Regions from separate parts of the Streptomyces sp. BPTC-684 genome, predicted to be linked through region 3. Evidence: riboswitches for the same ligand, from Rfam matches in the RefSeq annotation. Region 3 holds a riboswitch; each other region holds the start of a gene.
What was found. A riboswitch is a leader RNA that binds a small molecule or an ion and turns the genes downstream of it on or off. The one in region 3 is predicted to bind cobalamin.
Positions count from the first base shown of each region.

Region 1 (9,905 bases), 4.4 Mb from region 3:
CGGTGACGCGCCGGGACGCCTCGTCCCACACCGGGCGGCAGCCGAGCAGCGCCAGGATCTCCGCGATGTCGTCGCCCTGGGTGCGCATCGCGGAGGTGCCCCAGACCGTGAGGCCCACGGACTTCGGGTACGCGCCGTTGTCTGCGAGGTAGCGCTGCACCAGCGAGTCCGCCAGCGCCTGGCCGACCTCCCAGCTCAGCCTGGACGGGATGGCCTTGGGGTCCACCGAGTAGAAGTTGCGGCCGGTCGGCAGGACGTTGACCAGGCCCCGGGTGGGGGAGCCGGACGGGCCCGCCGGGACGTAACCGCCGTCCAGCGCCCGCAGGATATGGGTGATCTCGTCCGTCGTACGCGCCAGGCGCGGCACCACTTCGCGGCAGGCGAAGTCGAGGACCGCGACGGCCGGGGCGAGTTCGGCGCCCAGGACCTCCGCCACCAGCGGGCCGCACGCGGCCGCGTCCCAGCCGCGCTCCTCCATGCCCTCCGCCAGGCGGCGGCACAGCTGCTCCAGGAGGTCGATCGCGTCGGCCGCCGTACGGGCAGGGCCCTCGACCAGGTCCGTGAGCTCCACCGGCACCTTCACCGGCGTGCCCGGCTCGGCCAGGAGCTCCTTCTCCACCAGGCCGAAGTGCTCGGCCAGCGACGCGCGCAGGCCCGGCAGCGCGTTCGCCTGGCCGCCCCACACCTGGGAGGCGCGCAGCACCGCGAGCACCAGGTTGACCCGGGGCTCGGCCTCGGGGCCGCCGCCGAGGATGTGCAGGCCGTCGCGGATCTGGACGTCCTTGATCTCGCAGAGGTAGCCGTCGATGTGCATGACGAACTCGTCGAAGTCGCCGTCGTCCGGCTGCTCGTCGACGTGCAGGTCGTGGTGGAGCTCGGCGGCCTTCACCAGCGTCCAGATCTGCGCCCGCACGGCCGGGGCCTTCGTCGGGTCGAGGTCGCTCACCAGCGCGTACTCGTCGAGGAGCTGCTCCAGTTTGGCCAGGTCGCCGTAGGTGTCGGCGCGGGCCATCGGCGGGACCAGGTGGTCCACGACCGTGGCGTGGCCGCGCCGCTTGGCCTGGGTGCCCTCGCCCGGGTCGTTGACGATGAACGGGTAGACCAGCGGCAGATCGCCCAGGACCGCGTCCGGGCCGCAGCCGGAGGACAGGCCCAGGCCCTTGCCGGGCAGCCACTCCATGGTGCCGTGCTTGCCCATGTGGACGATCGCGTCGGCGCCGAAGCTGTTCTCCAGCCAGCGGTACGCCGCCATGTAGTGGTGCGACGGCGGCATGTCCGGGTCGTGGTAGATCGCGATGGGGTTCTCGCCGAAGCCGCGCGGCGGCTGGATCATCACGACGACGTTGCCGAACTGGAGGGAGGCGAGCACGATCTCGTCCCCGTCCACGTACAACTGGCCCGGGGGCTCGCCCCAGTGCTCCAGCATGCCGTCGCGCAGCTCCGGCTCCAGCTTCTCGAACCAGGCGCGGTAGTCCGCGAGCGGCACGCGCGCGGGGGCGGCCGCCAGCTGCTCCTCGGTGAGCCACTCCACGTCGTGGCCGCCCGCGTTGATCAGGCGGTGGATCAGCTCGTCGCCGTTGTCCGGGTGGCCCTCCACCACGTAGCCGGCGTCGCGCAGCGCGTCCAGGACGCGCACGGCGGAGGCGGGCGTGTCCAGGCCCACCGCGTTGCCGACGCGGGAGTGCTTGGTCGGGTACGCGGTGAAGACCAGGGCCAGCTTCTTCTCCGCGTTCGGCTTGTGCTTGAGGCGGGCGTGGCGCACCGCGATCCCGGCGACCCGGGAGGCCCGCTCGGGGTCGGCGACGTAGACCGGCACGTCGTCCGGGCCCTGCTCCTTGAAGGAGAACGGGACGGTGATCAGCCGGCCGTCGAACTCGGGGATGGCGACCTGCATCGCCGCGTCCATGGGGGAGAGCGCGGCGTCCGACGCCTCCCAGGCCGCCTTGGACGAGGTGAGGCAGAGCCCCTGGAGCACGGGGACGTTGAGGTCGGCCAGGGCGCCGATGTCCCACGCCTCCTCGTCGCCGCCCGCGCTGGCCTGCGACGCGGTGGTGCCGCCCGCCGCCAGGACGGTCGCGATGAGCGCGTCCGCCCGGCCCAGCGTCTCGTAGAGCGCGGGCTCGGCGCCGCGCAGCGAACCCACGTACACGGCAAGGGCGTTGGCGCCCTGGGCCTCGATGCGGTCGCAGAGGACGTCGACGAAGGAGGTGTTGCCGGAGAGCTCGTGGGCGCGGTAGAAGAGCACGCCGACGGTGGGGCGGCCCTCCACGTACGCGCGCGTGCCGTGCACGCCCCACTCGGGCATCTTCTCCGGCTCGGCGAAGCCCACGCCGGTCAGGAGCACGGTGTCGGAGAGGAACCGGGACAGCTCCACGAGGTTGCCGGGGCCGCCCTCGACCAGATAGCGCAGGGCCTCGGCGACCACACCGGCCGGGACCGACGACTCGGCCATCAGCTCCGCGTCCGGCACGGACTCGCCGCCGAGCAGCACCGTCGGGATGCCCGACGCCTTCAGCGCGGCCAGCCCGTCCTCCCAGGCGCGCTTGCCGCCGAGGAGGCGCACGACGGCCACGGACGCGCCCTCGATCAGCGCGGGCAGCTCCTCTGCCACGTCGATACGGGTCGGGTTGCCGATCCGGAAGGGCGCCCCGGAGGCCCGGGCCGCCAGCAGATCCGTGTCGGCGGTCGACAACAACAGCACAGTGCTCATGCGGGTGCTCCAGGTGCGATGAAGGGAAGTCCTGCGGGCGCGCCCTGCTCGATGAGCCGCATGAGCGCGTCCGTGTCCGCGTGTTCTTCGATGAGGTCGCCGAGGCGGTCCAGCTGCTCTTCGCGCAGCGCGCCGAACGACGTGTCCGGGGCGGGCACGAAACGCCGTCCGGCGGCGCTCGCGACCGTCTCCAGGAACCGTCGCCTGAATCCGTCGCTCTCAAGTGACCCGTGCCAGTGCGTGCCCCAGACCGCACCGACCCGGCATCCGTCCAAGAAGGCTTCCCCGCCCAGCACTTCGGCGACGCCGTGGTGGATCTCGTATCCCTCCACGGGCTCGCCCAGCGCCTCGCCGGTCGGCCGTGCAAGTGTCTTCTCGGGCGCGAACCGCACCCGTACGGGCAGCAGTCCGAGCCCCGCCACGGAGCCCGCCCGTGACTCGACCTCGTCCTCGATGTGCTCTGAAAGCACCTGGAACCCGCCGCAGATCCCCAGCACCGGACGCCCCTCGGCCGCCCTGCGCGCCAGCTCCCGCGCCAGCCCCCGTTCCCTCAGCCATTCCAACGCCCGGACCGTGCCCCGGGTTCCCGGCACGACGACCAGATCCGCGTCGGCCAGCTCCTCGGGCCGGTCCACGAACCGTACGATCACGCCCGGTTCGGCGGCGAGGGCGTCCACGTCCGTGAAGTTGGACATCAGCGGGACGGCGCAGACCGCGACCCGCAGCACGTCCTCGCCCACCGGCGGCGCCACCACGGACTCGCGCACGGCGCCGCGCAGGGAGACCCGCAGGCCGTCCTCCTCGTCGATGCCGAGGCCGTGCGCGAACGGCAGGATCCCGTACGTGTGGCGCCCGGTGAGCCCGCGCAGCATGTCGATGCCCGGTTCGAGGAGCGAGACGTCGCCCCGGAACTTGTTGACGATGTACCCGGCGACCAGCGCCTGGTCCTCGGGGCTCAGCAGCGCCGTCGTACCGAAGAACGAGGCGAACACCCCGCCCCGGTCGATGTCGCCGACCACCACCACCGGAAGCTTCGCGGCGCGCGCGATGCCCATGTTGACGATGTCGGTACGCCGCAGGTTGATCTCGGCCGGACTGCCCGCCCCCTCGCAGATCACGGCGTCATATGTGCCCCGCAGCCGCTCCAGACAGTCCACGACGGTGCCGAGAAGGGCCTCCTGGCGCCCGCCGTGGTAGCCGCTGGCGCTCAGTTCGCCCACCGGCCTGCCCATCAGTACGACCTGGCTCGACCGGTCGCTCCCCGGCTTGAGCAGCACGGGGTTCATCAGCGCGGACGGCTCGACGCGCGCCGCCTGCGCCTGCATCGCCTGCGCCCGCCCGATCTCGGCGCCCTCGCGCGTGACGAACGAGTTGAGGGACATGTTCTGCCCCTTGAACGGCGCGACCTTCACGCCCTGGCGCACCAGCCACCGGCAGATCCCGGCGGTGACGACGCTCTTCCCGGCATCCGACGTGGTGCCCGCGACCAGCAGTCCGCCGCTCATGTACGTACCTTCCTCACCGCGATCGCCGCGCCCAGCGCCAGCCAGCCCACCCGGCGCGACAGCCGCACCGCCCGCTCGATGTCCGGGACCTCCACCGCCCGGCCGCCCCCGTTCAGGACGGGCCGGTGCTCGACGCGGCCGCCGTACGAGAGGGTGCCGCCGAGCCGTACGCCCAGCGCGCCCGCGAACGACGCCTCCACCGGACCCGCGTTGGGGCTCGGGTGCTTGCGGGCGTCGTCGCGCCACGCGCGCGTGGCGGCGCGCGGATCGCCTCCGGCGGCCACCGCGAGTGCGGCGGTGAGCCGGGCGCCCGGCCAGCCCGCCACGTCGTCCAGGCGCGCCGAGGCCCACCCGTACCGCAGATGGCGCGGCGAGCGGTGGCCGACCATCGCGTCCAGCGTGTTGACCGCACGGAACGCGACCAGTCCCGGCACTCCCGCGAGCGCCCCCCACACCAGCGCGCCGACCACGGCGTCGGAGGTGTTCTCGGCGACGGACTCGACGACCGCGCGCGCGATGCCGGGCGCGTCCAGGGACTGCGGGTCGCGCCCGCACAGGTGCGGCAGGCGCGCGCGGGCCGCCTCGACGTCCCCGGCAGCGAGGGCGGCGCCGATCGCCCGGGCCTCCCGGCCCAGCGAAGTGCCGCCCACGACGGCCCAGGTGGCGGCCGCGGTCAGGGCGACGGACGCGGCGGGACGCTCGCGTACCGCGCGCGTGGCGAGCAGTGCGGCGCCCGCGGCGCCTCCGGCGCACACGGCGGTGTGCAGCGCGCCCCAGCCCCGGTGGTCGCGCCACAGCGCGCGCTCCACGGCGGCCGCGGCACGGCCGAACGCGGCGACCGGGTGCCCGCGGCGGGGGTCGCCGAGGAGGAGGTCGCCGAGGAGACCGGCGGTGGCGCCGTACGCGAAAGTGCGATCGGCACGCATGGGATCAGCCCGCCGCAACGCCGTGAAGGGCTCTGGTACTTCCGGGGGGTGCCGGCAACAGGCAGGCGCGCATGGCGGTATGTCCTCACTCAGGGTGTCCGCGCCCTGGTACGACGTCGACCGGCGGTGAGAGTTCCTGGCTCACGGGGATGATTCCCCGATGACAGTGGCGGGACCGCGCCGGATTCGCACCGGCTTCCTCTTCTGCCGCCGTAATGGCTCGGGCAGTCCACCACGCCCGGGAACGCCCGTCAACTCGCTGCTGACCTGCGACGGGAGAGTGTGCCCAGGCACACAGAGAACCGCCCTCCGGCGGGGCCGGAGGGCGGTTCTGGGGTGGGTGCGGTACTGCTCGCGCGCTACTTGCCGACGATCAGATTGATGCCGTACGCGACGGCCGCCGCGCAGAGCGCGAAGCAGAGGTAGGCGGTGGTGCGGGCCACGACGACGTTGCCCTTGCCGGCCGCGGCCGACTGCTGCTTGCTGAGGCCGACGATCCCGACGGTGAACAGGCCCACCAGGCCGACGGTGACGATGAGGCTGACACCGAAGACGGTGCCGAGAGCTGCCCAGTCGATGTGCATGACGATTCCTTCGGTGTGCGCGGCCGGGTCAGACGGTGGCCGGGCGGGCCGGGTCGGCGGGGGCCACCGGGGCCGGCGCCGGGATGGTGGCCGTCAGATCGGCGGCCACGGCGGCGACGGTGGGCGGCGGGGTGACGGCGGCGATCGCGGTGGTCACGACGCCCGCGGGCTCGGCCGGGGACTCGGCCGGGGCGGCGGTGGCGGTGACGTCGTTGTGGTCGACCGGCTCGCGGCGCGACAGCTTCCAGATGAAGCCGGAGCCCGCGATCAGCAGGATCGCCACGAGGACGACGCCCCAGGTGCCCTGGCCGGTCAGGAACTCGGCGCCGGCGCCGACCAGACCCGCGGCGGGCAGGGTCAGGCCCCAGGCGATGAACATGCGGGTCGCGGTGGACCAGCGGACCACACCGCCCTTGCGGCCGAGGCCGGCGCCCATGACGGAGCCGGAGCAGACCTGGGTGGTGGAGAGCGAGAAGCCGAGGTGCGAGGAGGCCAGGATGACGGTCGCGGCACCGGACTGGGCGGCGAAGCCCTGCGGCGGCGCCAGCTCGGTCAGGCCCTTGCCCATGGTGCGGATGATGCGCCAGCCGCCGAGGTAGGTGCCCATGGCGATGGCCATGCCGGCCGAGACGATGACCCACATCGGAGGGTTGGCGCCCGGGTGCAGCACACCGCCGGTGACCAGGGCGAGCGTGATGATGCCCATGGTCTTCTGCGCGTCGTTGGTGCCGTGGGCGAGCGAGACGAGACCGGCGGAGGCGATCTGCCCGGCCCGGTAGCCCTTGGCGGTGGCCTTCTCGGCAGCCGGGTCGACGTTTCGGTTGATCCGGTACGTCAGACGCGTGGCCAGCATCGAGGCGACGCCCGCGACGATCGGGGCGGCGACGGCGGGGAGCAGCACCTTGGTGACGACGGTCGAGCCGTTCACCGAGGACCAGCCGGCCGACATCACGGCCGCGCCGATCAGACCGCCGAACAGCGCGTGGGACGAGCTGGACGGCAGGCCGAGCAGCCAGGTCACCAGGTTCCAGAGGATGGCGCCGACGAGCGCCGCGAAGATGACCTCTGTTCTGATGCCCTTTTCGTTGATGATCCCGCCGGAGATCGTCTTGGCGACCTCCACCGACAGGAACGCGCCGACCAGGTTGAGCGCGGCGGACATGGCGACCGCGGCTTTGGGCTTCAGGGCGCCGGTCGAGATGGTCGTGGCCATCGCGTTGGCGGTGTCATGGAAACCGTTCGTGAAATCGAACACTAGAGCTGTCACGACCACAATGGCGAGCAGCAGCGTGATGTGTTCCATTTACCCAGGCAATCGTTCGACGTCAGTGGCTGGACGAACGTAAGTAACCTGGATGAACGGAAGGTGAACTGGGTCGGGCGTCACGGTGTATCTGACCGGTTTCTGGTGCGGTCAGGCCCTGACGAACCCCTATATACCGGCCATAGAGCCCATTGAAGAGATTCTGCTCACTCCGCCGCCCTCGGCGCGGAGCCTGCGAGGATCACTTTCATGGGAGAGCCGAACGACTCAGCGGCGATCGCCGCGGCCTGGGCCGAGCTGACCGCCACCGCGCGCCGCACCGCCGAGGAAGGCCTGGTCGTGGGCACCTCGGGCAACGTCTCCGTACGCGTCGGGGACCTGGTCCTCGTCACCCCCACCGGGGTCCCCTACGACCGCCTAGGCCCCGCCGACACCGTCGCCGTCGACCTCACCGGCCACCAGGTGACCGGCACGCTGCGCCCCACCAGCGAGCTGCCCATGCACCTGGCCGTATACCGGGACACCGACGCCCGGGCCGTCGTCCACACCCACGCCGTGCACGCCACGGCCGTCTCCACCCTGGTCACCGAGCTCCCGCCGGTCCACTACATGACCGCCGCGCTCGGCGGTCCGGTCCAGGTCGCGCCGTACGCGCTGTACGGGACCGAGGAACTGGCGCGGAACATGCTGCGCGCCCTCGAAGGCCGCACCGGCTGCCTCCTCCAGAACCACGGGACGATCACCTACGGAACCACCCTTTCCCAGGCATACGACCGCACCGCCCAGCTGGAGTGGATGTGCCGCCTCTGGCTCGCCGCCTCCTCCGTCCCCGGCCGCACCCCCTCCCTGCTCTCCGCCGCCGACCTCGACCGGGCCGCCGAACAGTTCCGGGGGTACGGCCAGCGCTGACGCCCCCGCACCCGGGCGTGCCCCGGTAGGCCCCCGCCCACTGGCCGTGTCGCCGCGCTCTGCCGACACTGGAACGGTGCGCCCGGCTACAGCGACGGCAGCGGCCGTCACCACACTCATCGGCGTCGGCGCGGCAGCGGTGGCCGCCGGACGGTACGCGAGCGACGCGGCCCTCAAGGCGCCGCCCGGCCGCCCGCTGCCCACCGACCCCGAGCTCACCGTGCACGCCACCGGGCCCGGGCGGATCGCCCTGACCCGCTGCCTGGCCTCGCTGCGGCCCGGCCTGTACGGGATCGAGGGACCCGGCATCCGCGCGGTGGTCGGCGAGATCGTCGACGTGCCGCACCCGGCGGACACCGTGGTGCGCCGCCTGGAGCTGGTCACCCGGGGCAGCCCGCGGCCGGGGGACCGGGTCCGGCTCACCCCGCAGCTCCACCACGGCACCCCGAAGGAAGCGCTCGGCCTCGACTACGAGGACGTGGAGATCCCCGCCGAGCTCGGTGTGCTGCCCGCCTGGTTGGTGCCGGGCGTGCGGAACACCTGGGTGATCACCGTGCACGGCCTGGGCACCACCCGCGAGCACCCGCTCAACCTCATCGGGTTCCTGCACCGCCACCGGCTGCCGGTGCTCGACATCGCCTACCGGGGCGACGAGGGCGCCCCCCGCTCCCCGGACGGCCTCGGCCACCTCGGCGACTCGGAGTGGCGCGACCTCGACGCCGCCGTCCGGTACGCCGTGCGCTCCGGCGCCGAGCGCGTCATCCTGCACGGCTGGTCCACCGGCGCCACCATGGCGCTGCACGCCGCCGCGAGCTCCGGGATGCGCGAGCACATCCGGGGCGTCGTCCTCGACTCGCCGGTACTCGACTGGGAGGGCACCCTGCGCGCCCTCGCCGTCGCCCACGGCGCCCCGAGCGCGCTGCTGCCGCTCGCCGTCCGGGCCGCGCAGGGCCGCACCGGCCCGCACGGCGACCGTCTGCGCGAGGCCGCCGACCCGGCCGCCCTGAGCGTCCCGGCGCTGGTCTTCCACGGCCCCGACGACACCCTGGCCTCCTGGCACCTCACCCGTGAACTCGCGGCCCGCCGCCCCGATCTGGTGACCCTTCACACCGTCCAGCACGCCCCGCACGCCTCCATGTGGAACGCGGACCCCGCCCGCTACGAGGAGGCGCTGCGGCGCTTCCTGACGCCGCTGATGTGACGCGCGGGGGCAAAGCCCCCGAAGCGGCGCACGGGGGACGGGCCGCACCGCCCCGACGATCAGGGCGCCCATTCCGTTTCTGCAATCGGCCCGTCAACGGACCGCGCCGCCCCGGGGGGACAGCCCCCGGACCCCGGCCGCGCCCGGCCCGCGCGGGAGCCGGTCTTCCCCCATTCCGTTTGGGCTTTCTGCCCGTCAGCGGGAAGACTGCATCCGTGACGTCCCGGAAGCCTGAAGAGAAGTTGCCGCGAGACTCCAGACTGCGGCTTGTCCGCGCACCGCACGCGAAGGATGCCCGACCCCTCGCCAGCGCCCGCCGGGCCGTGAGCGACCGCCGCTCCCGGGCGGGCTCCCGACCGCCCGAGGGCACCCCGGCCGCCGCCGAACTGGCCCGCCAGGCCAGAGCGGTCCTCGCCGACGCCGTACGCGTCGCCCGCTGGGCCGACGCCGAGCGCGCCCGGGGCAGCGCGCCCCGCCCCGCCCCGACGGGCACCCTGTCGGGCGCCGCCGCCGAACTGGCCGCCGCCACCCTGCGGCTGACGCCCGCCCAGGTGCGGGCCGGCTGGGACCGGGCCCGGCTCGCCGGACTCGTCGAACTGCACGGCGGCACCGCGCGCCCCGGCTGGCGGCTGCGCGCCTGGGACCGCGACGACGCCGCGGTGCTGCGCGGCTGGGTCGCCCTCTTCGACGCCTGGTCGATCGTCCACCCCGCCCCGGCCGCCATCGCGCCCGCCGCCGTGGCCGAGGTCGTCGAAGCCGTCCCCCAGGTGCTCTCCCTCCTCCAGCTCTCGGCCGGCCCCGTCCTC
Region 1 covers NZ_CP124863.1:5,061,815-5,071,719, forward strand. The annotation lists gene cobN (cobaltochelatase subunit CobN) at 1-2,710, opposite strand, end outside; gene QIY60_RS22355 (cobyric acid synthase) at 2,707-4,215, opposite strand; gene QIY60_RS22360 (cobalamin biosynthesis protein) at 4,212-5,141, opposite strand; cobalamin riboswitch at 5,249-5,390, opposite strand; gene QIY60_RS22365 (hypothetical protein) at 5,501-5,725, opposite strand; gene QIY60_RS22370 (inorganic phosphate transporter) at 5,754-7,028, opposite strand; gene QIY60_RS22375 (class II aldolase/adducin family protein) at 7,239-7,898, shown strand; gene QIY60_RS22380 (hypothetical protein) at 7,975-9,099, shown strand; gene QIY60_RS22385 (hypothetical protein) at 9,423-9,905, shown strand, end outside.
Region 1: it holds a riboswitch for cobalamin, as region 3 does, so the genes downstream of both, QIY60_RS22360 (cobalamin biosynthesis protein) here and metE (5-methyltetrahydropteroyltriglutamate--homocysteine S-methyltransferase) in region 3, are expected to answer to the same signal.

Region 2 (9,905 bases), 940 kb from region 3:
AGCTTGCCGACCTTGTCGTTCTCGGGCAGGCGGCGCTGCCACCCTCCCAGGCGGCGCTGAAGATCAGGCCGGACTTGCCCTGGCCGTAGACGATCGGGCGGTCGGCCTCGTCCTTCGTCTTGTCGCCGTGCATGTACTTGCCGAGGATGTTCTTGTACTCGTTCAGACCCTTGAGGGACTCCGGCGAGGACAGGTTCGCCTTGAACTTGCCGCCGTCCTCCTTGGCGATGGAGCCGCCGGCGTCGTACACGTACGACATGGCCGCGTACCAGTCGCGGGTCGGCTGGTACCAGGCGCTGAACTTGTCGCCCTTCTTCTCCTGGATCTTGTCCAGGTCGGCGGTCAGCTCGGTGTACGTCTTCGGGGCGGCGGTGACGCCGGCCCCGGCGGCGATGTCCTTGCGCCAGGTCGCCGTGCGGCCACCGGCGTAGTAGGGGACGCCGTAGGTCTTGCTGTCGTACGTGACCGAGGCCTTGAGGCCGTCGAGCCAGGCGGAGGAGTTGTCGAACTTCGACGGGTCGATCTCGGCGAAGGCGCCCTGACCGAGTAGGCGAGCATCTCGGTGTTGCCCATCTCGACCACGTCGGGGGCCTTGTCGGTGGCGAGCACCGCGTCGAGCTTGGCGTTCTTGTCCGGCCAGCCGTAGTACTCGTGGTTGATCTTCAGGCCCGGGTGCTTGGCGACGATCGCGTCGTCGGCCGCCTTGACCAGGTCCGGCCAGTTCTTCTGGGCGTCGACCGTCAGCCAGACCGTCAGCGACTTGGCGTCGCCCTTCGCGTCGTCGCCCTTCTTGTCGTCGTCGCCGCACGCCGCGATGCTGACCAACATGCCCGCGACGCCGATCGCCGCGATGAGCTTGCGCTTCACGCCACCCTCCTCAGGGATGCTGCAACCCCCGCCCACCGCGAAGCCATACGACGTGTACTGCCTGTGGGGCTGGACCTGGTCTTTAATGGTTTAGACCAGTACCGGGAGCTTGGCCTAGACCTTTAGGGGTGTCAAGGGTGTATAAGAAGGGCTGTCGCGTCCGTTATCGGACCGACACCAGAGGGAGGGCGACGACCCGTGACCGGTCCGTGCCACCATGTGAGCCGCGACAGACGGAGGAGCCGGTGACGGCAGCAGCGCAGCACTCGGGAAGGCGGGCCATGACCACCGACGGGAGCGGTACGGAGACAGAGGCGGGCGCCGGCGCCCGTACCGCTCGCGTGCCCAAGTACTACCGCCTCAAGAAGCATTCCTCGACATGACGGAGACCCTTCCGCCGGGCACCCCGGTGCCGCCCGAGCGCACCCTGGCCGCCGAGTTCGACACCTCCCGCACCACCGTGCGCCAGGCCCTCCAGGAGCTGGTGGTCGAGGGGCGTCTTGAGCGCATCCAGGGCAAGGGCACGTTCGTCGCCAAGCCCAAGGTCTCCCAGGCGCTGCAACTCACCTCCTACACCGAGGACATGCGCGCCCAGGGCCTGGAGCCGACCTCCCAGCTCCTGGACATCGGCTACGTCACCGCCGACGACACACTGGCGGGGCTGCTCGACATCGCGGCGGGCGGCAGGGTGCTGCGCATCGAGCGGCTGCGGCTGGCCAGCGGCGAGCCGATGGCGATCGAGACGACCCATCTGTCGGCCAAGCGCTTCCCCGCGCTGCGCCGCTCGCTCGTCAAGTACACCTCCTCTACACCGCCCTCGCGGAGGTGTGCGGGGTGCAGCTCGCCGAGGCCGAGGAGACGATCGAGACGTCGCTCGCCACCCCGCGCGAGGCCGGGCTGCTCGGCACGGACGTGGGCCTGCCGATGCTGATGCTCTCCCGCCACTCCCTGGACGGCGACGGCGAACCGGTGGAGTGGGTGCGCTCGGTGTACCGGGGCGACCGGTACAAGTTCGTCGCGCGGCTGAAAAGGCCGACGGACTGACATAGCCGGAAATAGCCTCCGGCCTGCACCGACTTCCTTCGCCACGTCCGCTATCCGGACGGGGTGTTGCGACGGTTATCCGTCCCCTGGATTTCCTGCGCATTACACAGGTGAAGTGAGGGGACGGAGCCAACGTATGCCGGAATCAACGCAAGAGCGGAGACCGGTGATCACGCCCGCGCGCGTGGTCATCGCCCTCTGCCTGATCGCGCCCTTCGTGGCGATGCTCTGGGTCGGTTCGTACGCGAAGGCCGACCCGGCCCTCGCCGGGATCCCGTTCTTCTACTGGTACCAGATGCTGTGGGTGGTCATCTCGACTGCGCTCACGATGCTCGCGTACAAGCTGTGGCAGCACGACCAGCAGGGCCGCAAGGCGGGTGAGGGCAAGTGACTCTCGCAGCCAACGACGGGGTGAACGGCGTCGCGCTCGGCGTCTTCATCTTCTTCTTCCTGGCCGTCACGGTCATCGGCTTCATGGCCGCCCGCTGGCGCCGCGCCGAGAACGAGCAGAGCCTCGACGAATGGGGGCTCGGCGGCCGCTCGTTCGGCACCTGGGTCACCTGGTTCCTGCTGGGCGGCGACCTCTACACGGCGTACACGTTCGTCGCGGTTCCGGCGGCGGTGTACGCGGCGGGCGCGGCCGGGTTCTTCGCCGTGCCGTACACGATCCTCGTCTATCCGCTGATCTTCACGTTCCTGCCCCGGCTCTGGTCGGTCTCGCACAAGCACGGCTATGTGACGACGTCCGACTTCGTGCGCGCCGGTTCGGCTCCAAGGGCCTCTCGCTCGCGGTCGCGGTCACCGGCATCCTCGCCACGATGCCGTACATCGCGCTCCAGCTGGTCGGCATCCAGGCGGTGCTCGACGTGATGGGCATCGGCGGGTCGGGCAACTGGTTCGCCAAGGACCTGCCGCTGCTGATCGCGTTCGCGGTGCTCGCCGCGTACACGTACTCGTCGGGTCTGCGCGCCCCCGCGCTGATCGCGTTCGTGAAGGACACGCTGATCTACATCGTCATCCTGGTGGCGATCATCTACATCCCGATCAAGCTGGGCGGCTTCGACGACATCTTCGCGGCGGCCCGGCACAAGTTCGAGACGCCCAACGCGCCCGGGAAGCCCACGGGCGCGCTCGTGCCCCCGAGGCCGGGCAGTGGACGTACGCCACGCTCGCCCTCGGCTCGGCGCTCGCGCTCTTCATGTACCCGCACTCGATCACGGCGACCCTCTCCTCCCGCAGCCGCAACGTCATCCGCCGCAACACCACGATCCTGCCGCTGTACTCGCTGATGCTGGGCCTGCTCGCGCTGCTCGGCTTCATGGCGATCGCGGCCGGGGTCAAGGTCAAGAACGGCCAGCTGGCGATCCCGCAGCTGTTCGAGGACATGTTCCCGGACTGGTTCGCGGGCGTGGCGTTCGCCGCCATCGGCATCGGCGCGCTCGTCCCGGCGGCGATCATGTCGATCGCGGCCGCGAACCTCTTCACCCGCAACATCTACAAGGACTTCCTCAAGCCGAACGCCACGCCGGCGCAGGAGACCAAGGTCTCCAAGCTGGTCTCGCTCCTGGTGAAGGTGGGCGCGCTGGTCTTCGTCCTGACGATGGACAAGACGGTCGTGATCAACTTCCAGCTGCTCGGCGGCATCTGGATCCTGCAGACCTTCCCGGCCCTGGTGGGCGGTCTGTTCACCCGCTGGTTCCACCGCTGGGCGCTGCTCGCGGGCTGGGCGGTGGGCATGGCGTACGGCACGCTCGCCGCGTACGGGGTCGCCTCGCCCACCCAGAAGCACTTCGGCGGCAGCTCCAAGGAGATCCCCGGCATCGGTGAGATCGGCTACATCGGCCTCACCGCGTTCCTCCTGAACGTCGCCACCACCGTCGTCCTCACGGTCGTCCTGCGAGCCGTGAAGGCCCTCGACGGCGTCGACGAGACGTCCCCGGAGGACTACACGGCGGACGCGGGCGACCCGGGCGTACAGACGAAACTCCCGGCGGCGACACACTGACGCAAGCCGCAGAAAAACCGGCCGCCGGTGAAACCCGGCGGCCCGTTCCTGGGGAATGCCCACGACCGCCAGAAGGTTCGGTCTACGGCGCTCCCAACCCCCTTGAGGGCGCGGGGGTGTGACATGTGCGGCTCCGCCGCGTGGGCGCGACCAGCCCAAGACGGCCCGCAGTCAACCGACTACCCAGCAACACAACATGTGGGGGCACCACACAGCCCGGCACAAGATGTATGCTCGTGCTCGCTGTCGCCGCAGGGGAATCCGGTGCAAATCCGGAACTGTCCCGCAACGGTGTACTCGTACGCATTTGCGTACCTGGTCAGTCCGAGGACCTGCCGACAGCGCGCCCTGGCCGTCCGGCCCGGGTGCCAGACGTCCAGGCCTCGCGGAATGGGCAGTGGACGCGGCGTACCCCCGAGGGGGTGTGTCCGTGTGCCCGCACCTCCCCAAGGCCCCGTGCCGAGCGAGTGCCCCCACGTGACCATCGCCCCTGCGGATCCCGCCTCAGCGATCGCCGAAGAGCCGGCCGATGCCCCCGGGACCGCCCTGCTGCGGACCCTGACCGACCTCACCGCCGATCTGCCGGACACCGACCCCGGCCGTGTCGCCGCCGCCGCGCTGCGCGGCCGCAACGCGCGCTCGGACGAGGCGGAGCTGCGTGGGCTCGCCACCGAGGTCGCCGCCGGTCTGATCTCCGAGGACCCGGCGTACTCCCGCCTCGCCGCCCGGCTGCTGACGCTCACGATCGCCGAGGAGGCCGCGACCCAGGGCTCGGTCTCGTTCTCCGAGTCGGTCGAGGTCGGCCACCGCGAGGGCCTGATCGCGGACCGCACCGCCGACTTCGTACGGCTGCACGCGGCCCGCCTGGACGCGCTGGTGGCGGACTCCCTCGCGGACGGCGCCGACGACCGCTTCGGCTACTTCGGCCTGCGCACGCTCTACTCGCGCTACCTGCTGCGGCACCCGATCACCCGCATGGTCATCGAGACCCCGCAGCACTTCATGCTCCGGGTCGCGGCGGGCCTGGCCGAGGACGACTCGGTGCGCGCGCTCGACGAGGTCGCCTCGCTGTACGGCCTGATGAGCCGCCTCGACTACCTGCCGTCCTCCCCCACGCTCTTCAACTCCGGCACCCGCCACCCGCAGATGTCCAGCTGCTACCTGCTGGACTCGCCGCTGGACGAGCTGGACTCGATCTACGACCGCTACCACCAGGTGGCCCGCCTGTCGAAGCACGCGGGCGGCATCGGCCTCTCGTACTCCCGCATCCGCTCGCGCGGCTCGCTCATCCGGGGCACCAACGGCCACTCCAACGGCATCGTCCCGTTCCTGAAGACGCTGGACGCCTCGGTCGCGGCCGTCAACCAGGGCGGGCGGCGCAAGGGCGCGGCGGCGGTCTACCTGGAGACCTGGCACTCCGACATCGAGGAGTTCCTGGAGCTGCGCGACAACACCGGTGAGGACGCCCGGCGTACGCACAACCTGAACCTGGCGCACTGGATCCTGGACGAGTTCATGCGCCGCGTGGACGCGGACGGCACCTGGTCGCTGTTCTCCCCGCCGACGTGCCCGAGCTGGTCGACCTGTGGGGCGACGAGTTCGACGCCGCCTACCGCAAGGCCGAGGCGGCCGGTCTCGCCCAGAAGACCATCCCGGCCCGGGACCTGTACGGCCGGATGATGCGCACCCTGGCGCAGACCGGCAACGGCTGGATGACCTTCAAGGACGCCTCCAACCGCACCGCCAACCAGACGGCGGAGCCGGGCCACACGGTCCACTCCTCCAACCTCTGCACCGAGATCCTCGAGGTCACGGACGACGGCGAGACGGCCGTCTGCAACCTCGGCTCGGTCAACCTCGGCGCCTTCGTCCTCGCCTCCGGCGAGATCGACTGGAAGCGCCTGGACGAGACCGTCCGTACGGCCGTGACCTTCCTGGACCGGGTCGTCGACATCAACTTCTACCCGACCGAGCAGGCCGGCCGCTCCAACGCCAAGTGGCGTCCGGTGGGCCTGGGCGCGATGGGCCTCCAGGACGTCTTCTTCAAGCTGCGCCTGCCCTTCGACTCCCCGAGGCGAAGGCGCTCTCCACCAAGCTCGCCGAGCGCATCATGCTCACGGCGTACGAGGCGTCCCGCGACCTCGCCGAGCGCTCGGGCCCGCTGCCCGCGTGGGACAAGACCCGTGCCGCGCGCGGCGTGCTGCACCCCGACCACTACGACGTCGAGCTGAACTGGCCGGAGCGCTGGGCGGCGCTGCGCGAGCGGATCGCCTCGGTGGGCATGCGCAACTCGCTGCTGCTCGCGATCGCCCCGACCGCGACCATCGCGTCCATCGCCGGTGTCTACGAGTGCATCGAGCCGCAGGTCTCCAACCTGTTCAAGCGCGAGACGCTGTCGGGTGAGTTCCTCCAGGTCAACGGCTACCTGGTGGAGGACCTGAAGAAGCTCGGCGTGTGGGACGCGCAGTCCCGCGAGGCGCTGCGCGACGCCAGCGGCTCGGTGCAGGACTGCAGCTGGATCCCGGCCGACGTGCGCGCGCTCTACCGCACGGCGTGGGAGATCCGCAGCGCGGCCTGATCGACATGGCGGCGGCGCGCCCCGTTCCTGGACCAGTCGCAGTCGCTGAACCTGTTCCTGGAGACGCCCACCATCGGCAAGCTGTCGTCGATGTACGCGTACGCCTGGAAGCAGGGTCTGAAGACGACGTACTACCTGCGCTCGCGCCCGGCGACCCGGATCGCCCGCGCCGCCCAGGCCACCGCCCCGATCCCCGTCCAGCAGGCGGCCCCCGACGCCGACGCGATCGCCTGCTCCCTTGAGAACCCCGAGTCCTGCGAGGCCTGCCAGTAATGAGCTCCACCGAAAAGAACCTGCTCGACCCGGGCTTCGAACTGACCCTGCGTCCGATGCGCTACCCGGACTTCTACGAGCGCTACCGGGACGCCATCAAGAACACCTGGACGGTGGAGGAGGTCGACCTCCACTCCGACGTCGCCGACCTCGCCAAGCTGTCGCCGGGCGAGCAGCACATGATCGGCCGTCTGGTCGCGTTCTTCGCGACCGGCGACTCGATCGTGGCGAACAACCTCGTGCTGACGCTGTACAAGCACATCAACTCCCCCGAGGCGCGGCTCTACTTGAGCCGTCAGCTCTTCGAGGAGGCCGTGCACGTCCAGTTCTATCTGACGCTGCTCGACACCTATCTGCCTGACCTGGACGACCGCGCGGCGGCGTTCGACGCGGTCGAGAACATCCCCTCGATCCGCGAGAAGGCCCAGTTCTGCTTCAAGTGGATCAACGAGGTCGAGAAGCTGGAGCGCCTGGAGACGAAGGCCGACCGCCGCCGCTTCCTGCTCAACCTGATCTGCTTCGCGGTCTGCATCGAGGGCCTGTTCTTCTACGGCGCCTTCGCGTACGTGTACTGGTTCCGCAGCCGCGGTCTGCTGCACGGCCTCGCCACCGGCACCAACTGGGTGTTCCGCGACGAGACGATGCACATGAACTTCGCCTTCGAGGTCGTGGACACCGTCCGCAAGGAGGAGCCGGAGCTCTTCGACGACCAGCTTCAGCAGCAGGTCACCGACATGATCAAGGAAGCGGTGGAGGCCGAGCTCCAGTTCGGCCGCGACCTGTGCGGCGAGGGCCTGCCGGGCATGAACACCGAGTCGATGCGCGAGTACCTCCAGTGCGTCGCCGACCAGCGCCTCCAGCGCCTCGGCTTCGCCCCGGTGTACGGCTCGTCGAACCCGTTCTCCTTCATGGAGCTCCAGGGCGTCCAGGAGCTCACGAACTTCTTCGAGCGCCGCCCGTCCGCGTACCAGGTCGCGGTCGAGGGCTCGGTGGGCTTCGACGAGGAGTTCTAGTCTTTTAGGGGCGCGGGGAACTGCGCGACAAGCCCCACCGGCCCGCAGACGATCTAGAAAGAAAGGGGCCCCGCACCAGAAGGGTGCGGGGCCCCTTTCAGCGACCGGAAATCAGGCGTTCGGCACAACCTCGTACCGAGGCGTACCCTCCGCCATCTGCTTCAGCGCATCCTTGCGATCCCGCTTGGAGAGCCGGTCGATGTACAGGTACCCGTACAGGTGGTCCGTCTCGTGCTGCAGGCACCGCGCGAAGTAGCCCGTGCCGCGCACCGGATCGGGTTGCCCTCGGCGTCCTGGCCGCTGACCACCGCGTAGTCGGGGCGGGCCAGCTCGGCGTAGGCGGTCGGAACGGACAGGCAGCCCTCGTTGGACTCGTCCAGGACCCGGCGGTCGGCCGGCAACTCCTCCAGGACCGGGTTGCACACGACGCCGACGTGGCGCACGCCCTCGTCGTCCATGCAGTCGTAGACGAAGACCTTGAGGTCGACACCGATCTGGTTGGCGGCCAGGCCCACGCCCTCGGCGGTGCGCTGGCTGGCGAACATGTCGTCGATCAGCGCGGCGAGCTCGTCGCCGAACTCGGTGACGTCCTTGCACTCCTTGTGCAGCACCGGGTTGCCGACGACCGTGATCGGCCGGGACGTGCCCCGCGCGCGGTACGCCTCCTCGCGCTCCTCGCAGTCCTCCGTGTCGACGACGAACCCGTCGTTCTCGACCTGCTGGTCCGTCTCCTGCTGCGACATGTCCGCCGTACGCCTTCCTGAAAAACCCGATTCCCAACCCGTACAGCCTACGGGCAGGGTCAGCAGACTTCTTCGAGATCCCGCCACTCGCGGCTGTCCAGGCTGTCCGCGACCCAGCCGTCGAGCAGGCCGCGCACCGGCCGGGCGGCGCCGCGATGCCGCACTCGCGCTCGGGCACCCACAGCTCACCGGCCGTGCGGTGGCCCAGCGGGCCCGGGTGGCCCGGCTCGCTGTGGTCGTGCGGGTCGAGGTGCTCGCCGTCGCCCTCGTCGCTGGGCATCCGCGACTCCGAGCAGGCCCGGCACAGCAGCCGCACCGACGAGGACCAGTCCTCGGCGGCGAAGCCCGCGTCGGCCGCGAGCCGCTCAAGCGCGTCCCGGTCGGCCTCGGTGGCCGCCTCCAGGAGCACCACCCAGGTGGGCACCGGCGAGGGCGCCCAGAGCTCGATCTCGTCGAAGACCGGGAAGGAGGGCCCGGCCGCGACCGTCCGCTCGCCGTGCGGCACCCCGTCGTGCAGGACCACCTCGCCCCAGCGCCGCCCGGAGGACGGCAGCGGGATCGACAGGACCTCGATCCGCGCAGGGTCGAGCCTGCGGCCCCACACCACCTCGGCCTCGCCCTCGGGCGAGAGCCGCACGGCCGCGCTGCCCAGCTCCATGCCGGACGGCTCGCCGGTGCCGGTGGCGGTCTCCTGGTAGCCGCGCACCTTGAGGCCGTACGCCTGCCAGGCGCGGCGGGCCAGCGGCCAGTCCTGGAGCGCGGTGGCGGCGATCCCCACGTTCCACCAGTCGGGGGCCCCGGTCTCCTTGTCGAGCAGCGCGACGGCCCGCAGGCCGCGGCCCGCGCCTGCTCCCAGTCGTGCCGGAACTTGTGCAGCAGCGCCAGGTTGAACCAGGACTCGGAGAGCCACGGTTCCAGGTCCGCGGCGCGCGTCAGCAGCGCGCCGGCGTCCTCGTACCTGCCGTCGCCGATCAGCGTGAACGCACGGTCCGTGGCCTGCCGCCACGAGGCGGAGGGCCGGTGCCGTCCCTTGCCGAAGATCCTCACGATTCCCGCCTGCCCAGACCGGCCTGCCTCCGAGCCGGTCTTTCGGTCTCCCAGTTTTCTGGGTTCTTTCGCATCCAACCATGCCCGGCCGGAAGGCCGCTCGGTACTCCTGGGTTACCCAGGTGCCACCAGGGTCAGACAGCCCCTGGCCAGGACGCGTGCGAGTGATTCGACGACCTCGGGCTGGTAGTCCCGGCCGGTTCCGAGGCGCAGCTGCTCCAGGGCGCTCAGGAGCCCCGGGGCCGCCCGGGGAGCCCGCCAGGTCGTCGTAGGCGTTGACCGCGCGCACGATCCGGGCGGGCAGCGGCTGCTCGCGGTACGGGTCGGCCTGCCGC
Region 2 covers NZ_CP124863.1:1,626,389-1,636,293, forward strand. The annotation lists partial or broken gene QIY60_RS07155 (extracellular solute-binding protein) at 1-867, opposite strand, end outside; partial or broken gene QIY60_RS07160 (GntR family transcriptional regulator) at 1,149-1,911, shown strand; gene QIY60_RS07165 (DUF3311 domain-containing protein) at 2,048-2,302, shown strand; partial or broken gene QIY60_RS07170 (sodium:solute symporter family protein) at 2,323-3,916, shown strand; cobalamin riboswitch at 4,130-4,271, shown strand; partial or broken gene QIY60_RS07175 (ribonucleoside-diphosphate reductase subunit alpha) at 4,307-6,572, shown strand; gene QIY60_RS07180 (hypothetical protein) at 6,585-6,767, shown strand; gene QIY60_RS07185 (ribonucleotide-diphosphate reductase subunit beta) at 6,767-7,780, shown strand; partial or broken gene def (peptide deformylase) at 7,892-8,523, opposite strand; partial or broken gene QIY60_RS07195 (hypothetical protein) at 8,583-9,570, opposite strand; partial or broken gene QIY60_RS07200 (HD domain-containing protein) at 9,685-9,905, opposite strand, start outside.
Region 2: it holds a riboswitch for cobalamin, as region 3 does, so the genes downstream of both, QIY60_RS07175 (ribonucleoside-diphosphate reductase subunit alpha) here and metE (5-methyltetrahydropteroyltriglutamate--homocysteine S-methyltransferase) in region 3, are expected to answer to the same signal.

Region 3 (9,905 bases):
CCCCCGGCGGCGGAGGTGCCGTAGCCGCCATGAGCCCAGGGCCTGTCCGGCTAGCGGGACGGCGGCCACTCAGTAGACATCGCGCACGTACCGCTTCCCCGCCGTCAGCTGCTTCAGATACGCCGCCGCCGACTCCTCGTCGAGCCCGCCGTGCGCCATCGCGATGTCGCGCAGCGCCCGGTCGACGTCCTTGGCCATGCGGGAGGCGTCGCCGCACACGTAGAAATGCGCCCCGTCCTGGAGCCAGGACCACAGCAGCGGGCCGTGCTCGCGCATACGGTCCTGTACGTACACCTTGGCGCGCTGGTCGCGGGAGAACGCCGTGTCCAGGCGTGTCAGGGTGCCCTCCGCGCTCAGTTTGGTCAGCTCGTCCTCGTAGTAGAAGTCGGTGGCACGGTGCTGCTCGCCGAAGAACAGCCAGTTCGGGGCGTGATGGCTCAGGGCGCGGCGTTCGTAGAGGAAGCCGATGAAGGGGGCGACCCCGGTGCCGGGGCCGACCATCACCATCGGCGTGCCCGGGTCGGTGGGCGGCCGGAAGTGCCGGGTGCGCTGTACGTAGACCGGAAGCGGCGCGTCCGGCGGCGAGTCCGCGAGCAGGGCCGAGCACACGCCCGCACGCGGGTGGCCGAGGCGGTTCTCGTACCGGACGACCGAGACCGTCACGGACGCCTCGTGCGGGTCGGTCAGCGGGCTGGACGATATCGAGTACAGCCGTGGCCGCAGGCCGCGCAGGACGCCCGCCCACTCGGGCGCGCTCGCGCGCACCCCGTGCTCGGCCACCACGTCCACCGCCTGACGGCCCCAGGACCACTGCGCCAGCTGCCACTTGTTGTCGGGGCGCAGCAAGTGCTTCAGACGGCGGTCATGGGTCCGCTCGGCGACGAACTTGAGCAGGTCGGGGCCGACCCGCGTGATGTCCAGGTGTCGGTGCAGCGCCGTACCGAACGGGACTTCGCCGACCCCGCGGATCTCGACGGGGGCCGTGGAGTCCAGACCGGTGACGGCCAGCCACTCGGCCACCAGGTCGGGTGAGTTGACCGGGTGCACGCCGAGCGCGTCCCCGGCCGCGTAGGTGAGCGGGGTGTCGCTCGCGCGGGTGTCGAAGGTGAACCGCCGCACCTCCTTGCTCGACCCGGGGAGGCTGAGCAGCGAGTTCCCCGTCAGCCGGGCCGTGACGGCGGCGGCCCGGGAGCTGGGGAGAGGCGCGGTGGGGGTGGTAGGGACCCTGGCGGTCGTGGAACTGCCGGGGATGGTGGTGGTGTTGAGGACCGAGGCTGTTGCTGTACCCGATGAACGGACGCCGTTCGCCGCGAGTTCCCGCCCGGCCGCGAATTCGTCGGAGAAGTTTCCGGGCGCCGCGGAGGAGGGCGCGGCGGGTGCGCCCAGGGCCGTATCGCCGGGGAGACCGGCGGGCGCCCCGGGAGCCGCATTCCCGGCGTCCGACAGCTCGTCGAGCAGGGCCAGCACCCCGTCGAGCCACTCCTGCGACCGGTCCTCGAAGTCCGGTTCGCAGTCGGTGCGGGGGAGCAGCCGGACCGCCCCCAGCTCGGCAAGGCGCCGGTCCAGGCGTCGGCCGTGCCCGCAGAATTCGTCGTACGACGAGTCCCCGAAGGCCAGGACCGCATAGCGGCGACCTTCCAGGCGCGGGGCCTCGTCATCGGCCAGGGCGTCCCAGAACGCGGCGCCGTTGTCGGGCGCTTCGCCGTCGCCGGTGGTGCTGGTGATCAGCAGCACCTCGGCGTCGGTGGGCAGCGCGTCCGGAGCGGTGTCGTCCATGGGGACGAGCCGGATCCGGTGCCCGGCGGCGGCGAGCCGTTCGGCGCCCGCTGCGGCGAGCTGCTCGGCGTTGCCGGTCTGCGAGGCCCACAGCACCAGCACGTCACGGCCCCGGGGGGCCGGTGGCGGCGCGACGGGTGCGGGAGCGGGCCGCGGGGTGGCCCGCGAGTACATCCCGGCCAGCACGCCGTTCACCCACAGCGCGTGCTCCTCGCTGAACGGCGCGGTCGGCGGCAGTACGGGGATGCCGGGCGCGCCCGACTCCAGCCCGGCCAGGAAGCCAGCGAGGTACTGGCGTTCCGGCTCGGTGAGGACCGGCGGGGGCGCCCCGAGTCCGAACACGGCGGCGGGGGCGGCGCCTTGGCCCGTCAACAGGGGCGAGTCGGAGCCCGTGCGTTGGGCGGGGACGCCGTGGGGGAGGGGCGCGGGGGCGTCGAGGAGCGCGGTACCCGCGACGAGCGCCCCCGCCGTGCTGGAGACGCCTTGAGGCACTCCTACAGCGCCGCCCACTCCCGCAACGTCGGCCACTCCCGCCGCCACCGCCGCAGCCCCGCCCGCAACCAGCGCTCCCGCAGCCCCGGACACACCTGCCGCCGCCCCAGCCACCCCGGCGGAGCCGTTCGTGCCCCCCGTCACTCCGCCCGCGACCGCCGCCGTCCCCGGCATGACGGGCCGTGCCACCTCGGCCGCGACCCTCGTCAGCGACACCGCGCACACCTTGAACTCGGGCTGCAGCGAGATCGGGTCGACCGCGTCGCTGGTCACCGCGTTGATGCTCAGATCCGCGCCGAACAGGTCGTTCCAGTGGAACGGCGCGAAGCAGCAGCCCGGTCGCACCCGGTCGGTCAGCACGGCGGGCAGCACCGCCCGTCCGCGCCGGGAGGCGATCTCCACCCCGTCGCCTTCGGCGATGCCGAGGCGTTCGGCGTCCTGCGGATGCACCTCCACGAACGGCGCCGGGTTGAGTTTGTTGAGCTTGGCCACCTTCCCCGTCTTGGTGAGCGTGTGCCACTGGTGCTGCAGCCGCCCGGTGTTGAGCACGAACGGGAAGTCGTCGTCGGGCATCTCGGCGGCGGGCATGTGCGGGCGCGCGTGGAAGACGGCCCGCCCGCTCGCCGTCGGGAACACCGGACCGCCGCCGTCCTCGGCCACGTACCGGATCGGGTTGCGGTCGGGACCCTCGGCGGTCGGGGCGGGCCACTGCACGGGCGTGGCGCGCAGCCGCTCGTAGGTCACCCCGCGCAGGTCGTAGCCGGTCTTCGGGTTCCAGGCGCGCTTGATCTCCTCGAAGACCTCCTCGGGACCCGCGTAGGTGAACGCCTGCTCGTAGCCCATGGCGCACGCCACGCGCGCGATGATCTGCCAGTCGGGCAGTGCCTCGCCGGGTGCGTCGACGGCCTGCCGGGCCAGGGTGAGGTTGCGCTCGCTGTTGACGAGGACGCCCTCGGCCTCCGTCCACAGGGCGCCCGGCAGCACCACGTCCGCGTACGCGGTGGTCTCGGTCTCGGCGAACACGTCCTGGACGACGACGAACTCGGCCGCCCGCAGGCCCTCGACGACGGTGCGGCGGTTGGCGACCGAGGCGACCGGGTTGGTGCAGATCACCCAGCACGCCTTGATGCCGCCGTCGGCCATCCGCCGGAACAGCTCGACGGTGCCGAGCCCCGCCCCGTCGGTGCGCAGCGTGCCAGGCTCCAGCCCCCACAGAGCCTCCGTGAAGGCCCGCTCCTCGTCGACGAGCACCGAGCGCTGGCCGGGCAGCCCGGGGCCCATGTAGCCCATCTCGCGGCCGCCCATGGCGTTCGGCTGGCCGGTGAGCGAGAACGGGCCGCTGCCGGGGCGGCAGATCGCGCCGGTCGCCAGATGCAGGTTGACCAGGGCGTTGGTGTTCCAGGTGCCGTGCGTGGACTGGTTGAGCCCCATGGTCCAGCAGCTCATCCACTCCCCGGCCGCGCCGATCCACTGCGCCGCCGCGCGGATGTCGTCCTCGGGGATCCCGGTGATCTCCGCGACCGAGGCGGGCGGGTAGTCGGCCAGGAACTCGCCCATCGCCTCCCAGCCCTCGGTGTGCTCCGCGATGAAGGCGGGGTCGGTGTGCCCGTTCTCCTGGAACAGGTGCAGCAGGCCGTTGAGCAGCGCGAGATCCGTGCCCGGCTTGATCTGCAGGAAGAGGTCGGCCTTGGCGGCGGTCGCGGTGCGGCGCGGGTCGACGACGATCAGCTTCGCCCCGGCCTTGACGCGCTCCATCATCCTCAGAAAGAGGATGGGATGGCAGTCGGCCATGTTGGAGCCGATGACCAGGAAGACGTCTGCCTTCTCGAAGTCCTGGTACGAGCCGGGCGGCCCGTCCGCGCCGAGCGACAGCTTGTAGCCGCTGCCCGCACTGGCCATGCACAGCCGGGAGTTGGACTCGATCTGGTTGGTGCCGATGAACCCCTTGGCCAGCTTGTTGGCCAGATACTGCGCCTCCAGGCTCATCTGACCGGACACGTACAGCGCGACGGCGTCCGGCCCGTGCTCGTCGACGAGCGCCCGCAGCCTGCCCGCCGTCTCGGCGATCATCGCGTCGACCCCGGCGGGCACCGGCTCGGCTCCGCGCTCACCCCGTACCAGCGCGGTGGACAGGCGTCCGGGAGCGGCCAGCATGTCGGCCGTCGTCGCCCCCTTGGTGCACAGCCGGCCGGAGTTGGCGGGGTGCGCCTTGTCGCCGGAGGCCTTGAGCACCGTGCGCCGGCCGTCCGGCCCCATGGCGATGTCGAGGACCATCCCGCAGCCCACACCGCAGTACGAGCAGACCGTGCGCACCTGTTCGGTGGCGGCCCGCGTGGCCTGTGCGGTCAACGGGTGTCCCCTCTCGTCTCGGCCGGGATCCCTTGGGCTCCGACCGTACGAAATGCCCGTTACTTCGATGTCACGTGCGGCGATCACGAGTGGTTACGTCGGCCACACTAATCGCGCCCCGATGCTGTGAGCACCTGTGTGCGACTGCGGCACGCCTCCGATGTCGGACATCACGGGGCGTGCACGTCCGGTGTGAGGGGGCGGTCCGGCCCCGTGTCTGGGTAGGGTGGCGCTCGCAGCTGGTTCGCCCTGCCCGCCAGGCAGGCGCGTCGCAAGAGGGAACCCGGTGGGAATCCGGGACTGCCCCGCAGCGGTGAGCGGGAACGACCGCCGTCATACGCACTGGGCCCGGCCGGGTCTGGGAAGCGACGGCCAGTAGGTGTCCGCCGGGAGACCGGCAGGCGTGCCCGCGAGTCCGAAGACCTGCCCGTTGCCCGTGCGCGACCGACCGCGCGCGGAGATCTTGGTGACCTCGTGGGCGGGTCGGCGGGACAAGAGGCGGTTCGAGCGCGGGCACCGTTCCGCGTAGGCCGCCCTGTCTGTCATCCCTTCGCGCCCACGACCCGTACCGGGGTCGATTTCGGGACATTCTCGCGAAGGAGAGTTTCGTGACCAGCAAGTCCGCAGCCGCGGCGGCACGGGCCACCGTGTACGGCTACCCCCGCCAGGGCCCCGACCGGGAACTCAAGAAGGCCGTCGAGGGCTACTGGAAGGGCCGCGTCGGCGCCGACGCCCTCCGTGACACCGCCCGCGACCTGCGCCGCGCCAACTGGCGCCGGCTCGCGGAGGCGGGCGTCGACGAGGTGCCCACCGGTGACTTCTCGTACTACGACCACGTCCTCGACACCAGCGTGATGGTGGGGGCGATCCCCGACCGGCACCGCGCCGCCGTCGAGACCGACACGCTGGACGGCTACTTCGCCATGGCCCGCGGCACCCAGGACGTGGCGCCGCTGGAGATGACCAAGTGGTTCGACACCAACTACCACTACCTGGTCCCCGAACTCGGCCCGGGCACCGTCTTCACCGCCGACTCCGGCAAGCAGGTCGCCGAGCTCACCGAGGCGCTGGCGCTCGGCCTCGCGGCCCGGCCCGTCCTGGTCGGACCGGTCACCTACCTCCTCCTGGCCAAGCCCGCCCCCGGCGTCGACGCCGACTTCGAGCCGCTGGCCCTGCTGGAGCGGCTGCTGCCCGTGTACGCCGAGGTGCTCGCCGATCTGCGGGCGGCCGGCGCCCAGTGGGTGCAGCTCGACGAGCCCGCCCTCGTCCAGGACCGCACCCCCGCCGAACTGGACGCCGCCGCCCGCGCCTACCAAGCGCTCGGCGGCCTCACCGACCGCCCCAAGCTGCTGGTCGCCTCCTACTTCGACCGCCTCGGCGAGGCCCTGCCCGTCCTCGCCAAGGCGCCCGTGGAAGGCCTCGGCCTGGACTTCACGGGACCGGCCGCCGCCAACCTCGACGGCCTCGCGGCCGTCGGCGGGCTGCCCGGCAAGCGGCTGGTCGCGGGCGTCGTCGACGGCCGCAACATCTGGATCAACGACTACGAGAAGTCCCTCGCCACCCTCGGCACGCTCCTCGGCCTCGCCGGCACCGTCGACGTGGCACCGTCCTGCTCACTGCTGCACGTCCCGCTCGACGCGACGGCCGAACGCGACATCGACCCGCAGATCGCCCGCTGGCTCGCCTTCGCCCACCAGAAGACCGCCGAGACCGTGACGCTGGCCCGCGGCCTCACCAGCGGCACCGGCGCCATCGCCGCCGAACTCGCCGCCAACCGCGCCGACCTGGCCTCGCGCGCCGGCTCCGCCCTCACCCACGACCCGGCGGTACGCGCGCGTACGTCGACGGTCACCGAGGCGGACGGCCGCCGCTCCCAGCCGTACGGCGAACGCGCACCGGCCCAGCGCGCCCGCCTGCGACTGCCTCTGCTGCCCACGACCACCATCGGGTCGTTCCCGCAGACCACCGAGGTGCGCTCCGCCCGCGCCGACCTGCGCGCCGGACGCGTCGACACCGCGGGCTACGAGGAGCGCATCAAGGCCGAGATCCGCGAGGTCGTCGCCTTCCAGGAGAAGGCGGGCATCGACGTCCTCGTCCACGGCGAGGCCGAACGCAACGACATGGTGCAGTACTTCGCCGAGCAGCTGACCGGCTACCTCGCCACCCAGCACGGCTGGGTCCAGTCGTACGGCACGCGCTACGTCCGCCCGCCGGTCCTGGCCGGCGACATCTCCCGGCCGAAGCCGATGACGGTGCGCTGGACCGCCTACGCCCAGTCGCTCACCGACCGCCCCGTCAAGGGCATGCTCACCGGACCGGTCACCATGCTGGCCTGGTCGTTCGTCCGCGACGACCAGCCGCTCGCCGAGACCGCCCGCCAGGTGGCGCTCGCCCTGCGCGACGAGGTCGACGACCTGGAAACGGCGGGCACTTCGGTCATCCAGGTCGACGAGCCCGCCCTGCGCGAGACGCTGCCGCTGCGCGCCGCGGACCGCGCGGCCTATCTGGACTGGGCCACGGAATCGTTCCGCCTGACCACCGCGGGCGTACGTCCCGACACCCAGATCCACACCCACATGTGCTACGCCGAGTTCGGTGACATCCTCCAGGCCATCGACGACCTCGACGCCGACGTCATCAGCCTGGAGGCGGCCCGCTCGCACATGCGGGTGGCCGACGAGCTCGCCGCCGCGGGCTATCCGCGCGAGGTGGGGCCTGGTGTCTACGACATCCACTCGCCGCGCGTACCGAGCGCCGAGGAGGCGGCCGCACTGCTGCGCAAGGGGCTTGCGGCCATCGCGCCGGAACGGCTCTGGGTCAACCCCGACTGCGGGCTGAAGACCCGCGGCTGGACCGAGACGAGGCAGTCCCTGGAGAACCTCGTCGAGGCCGCCCGGACGATCAGGACGCAGGTGCGGCAGGGGGCTTGACACGGCCGGGGTGTTCGGGCACGCGCGCGTGCCCGAACACCCCGGGACCCATCCGGCCCGCTACACGTCGGCCATCTGCGGCATCTCGCCCTGTGTCGTCTGCAGGTCGATCACCGAGAACGACGCGCCCTGCGGATCGCTGAGCGCCGCGAACCGGCCGAAGGGCGTGTCCATCGGCCCGAACCGCCGCACCCCGCCCCGCTTGACCGCCTTCGCCACCGCGTCGTCGCAGTTGTCGACCGCGAAGTACACGTTCACGTACGAGGGGACCTCGGGCGGGAACTCCTCCGTCATCTTCATGCGCCCCATGACCATCTCGTCACCCACGCTGAAGACCCGGAAGTCGGCCGCGTCGTCCTGCATCTGCTTCGCGCCGTACGGGAACACCGCGGGCAGGAACGCGTCGACCTTCGCCGGGTCGCGGGTGAAGAACTCGGCCCAGCAGAACGCGCCGGGCACGCCCTTGGCCTCGAAGCCCTCGTGGCTGCCCGCCTGCCACACGCCGAAAACGGCGCCGCTGGGCTCGCGGGCGATCGCCATCGAACCGAAGTCACCGACCTGCATCGGCTCCATCAGCACCTCGCCGCCGTTGTCCTTGATCTTCTTCGCGGTGGCGGCGACATCCGGCGACGCGAGGTAGAGACACCACGCCGACTGGCCCTCCTGGCCCGGCATCGGAGGCACGACGGCTGCCACCGCCCTGCCGTTCGCGTACGCCTGTGTGTAGTTGCCGTACTCCGACGACGCCTCGCCGAACGTCCAGCCCAGCACGTCACCGTAGAAGCTCTTCGCTCCCTCGACATCGGTGAACATCGCATCGGCCCAGCACGGAGTGCCCTCTGGTTCTGCGGCCATGACTGTGCTCTCTCCTGTGTGACAGACGGTCCGGCTTGCCACGCTAGCCAGCCGCCCCCGACCCCGCGCGTCGAGCACTCCCAAGCGCCGGGGCGCGGACGACCGGAGCGCCGAAAGGGGTGACGCGCTGGGACGGCGGGCAGGTAATCGGGTACGGATCCTGGCGGGGCGGGACGACTCGGGCGTAGCGTGACCCGGCGCTGGCGCGCACAGCGACCTACAGGGGGCATGTGACCTCATGGACAAGCCGGTCTGGCAGTTCTCGGACGACCGCGGGCAAGTGGCGACGGCGGGGGCGGTACCCACCCGGGTGACCGCCTACATCCAGGCCGGAGCCACGCTCTGGGACCACGGAGTCGGCCCCGGAGCCGTCTTCGGCTCCTTCCACGACGGGGCCGCGCCCGACCGCGCCAAGGCCGGCGGGCTGCCCCTGGACCGCCTGCGCTACCTGGGCGCGGGCGCCGCCCTCGACCTCGACGTACTGCTCCAGGGCACGCCCGACCTCGTGGTGGCCGTCAGCTACGGCGGCGGCCAGGTCTACGGCCTCGCCCCCGAGACGGCCAAACACCTGGAAGAACACGTTCCGGTGGTCGTCATCGACATCGGTCACTCGCGCTCCCTGGCAGAGATCAGGGACCGTTTCACCGACCTCGCCCGCGCCCTCGGCGGCGACCGCCACCACGAGGACGCCGCCCGCCTCCTCGACGCGGCGCAGCGCCGCCTGCGCACCGTGACGGCCGCCACGCGCGCGTACGCGGAGACGGACCCGCCCGCGGGGCCCCGCGTACTCGCCCTCTCGCCCGCCGGGACCGACCAGGTCCACGTGGCGCGCCCGGGCGCCTGGCCGGAGCTGCGCGCACTGGCCGAGCACGGCGTCCACCTGGTGGAGCCGCCCGCCGGAACCGGGGCGAACTGGACGACGCTCACCTGGGAGGAGGCGGCCGCCCTGCCCGCCGAGATCGTCCTGTCCGACGTACGGGTGAACGCCACCCCCGTCGAGCAGCTGCGCGCCGACGCGCACTGGAGGGCGATCGAGGACCGCGCGCGCGTACTGCCGTGGAACCCGGAGACGCCGTGCAGCGCCCGGGCCCACGCCCGGTTCTTCGCCCTGGTCGCCGACGCGATCGACTCCCGGACCGCACGTTAGTACGCCTCGGTTCGGACAACTTCACAGCTCAGAGCCGTGTCGGAGTTGGGCTGAACGGGTGAGCGGCGTCATCATGGCCGGATGCAGATACAGCACATGGGCGAGGTGGTCCGGTGAGCAGGTACGACGTCACCGATGAACAGTGGGAGGGGCTCGCCCAGGTCGTTCCGCTGCGCAGTCGCAACGAGTGGCCGTCGCGCGTCGACCACCGCACCATCCCCAACGAGTACGCGGCCGTCGCACAGCGCCGCTTCGTGGTCCTGCGCGTCCAGGTCTTCGCGGACGCGCGCGAGGTCGCCGAATACATGATGGCGCAGACCCCGGTCCTGCTCGATCTGACGGGCGCGGACACCGAA
Region 3 covers NZ_CP124863.1:686,173-696,077, reverse strand. The annotation lists gene QIY60_RS03065 (molybdopterin-dependent oxidoreductase) at 1-24, shown strand, start outside; gene QIY60_RS03060 (bifunctional nitrate reductase/sulfite reductase flavoprotein subunit alpha) at 70-4,617, opposite strand; cobalamin riboswitch at 4,891-5,042, shown strand; gene metE (5-methyltetrahydropteroyltriglutamate--homocysteine S-methyltransferase) at 5,226-7,547, shown strand; gene QIY60_RS03050 (VOC family protein) at 7,608-8,402, opposite strand; gene QIY60_RS03045 (ABC transporter substrate-binding protein) at 8,641-9,549, shown strand; gene QIY60_RS03040 (cell division protein SepF) at 9,663-9,905, shown strand, end outside.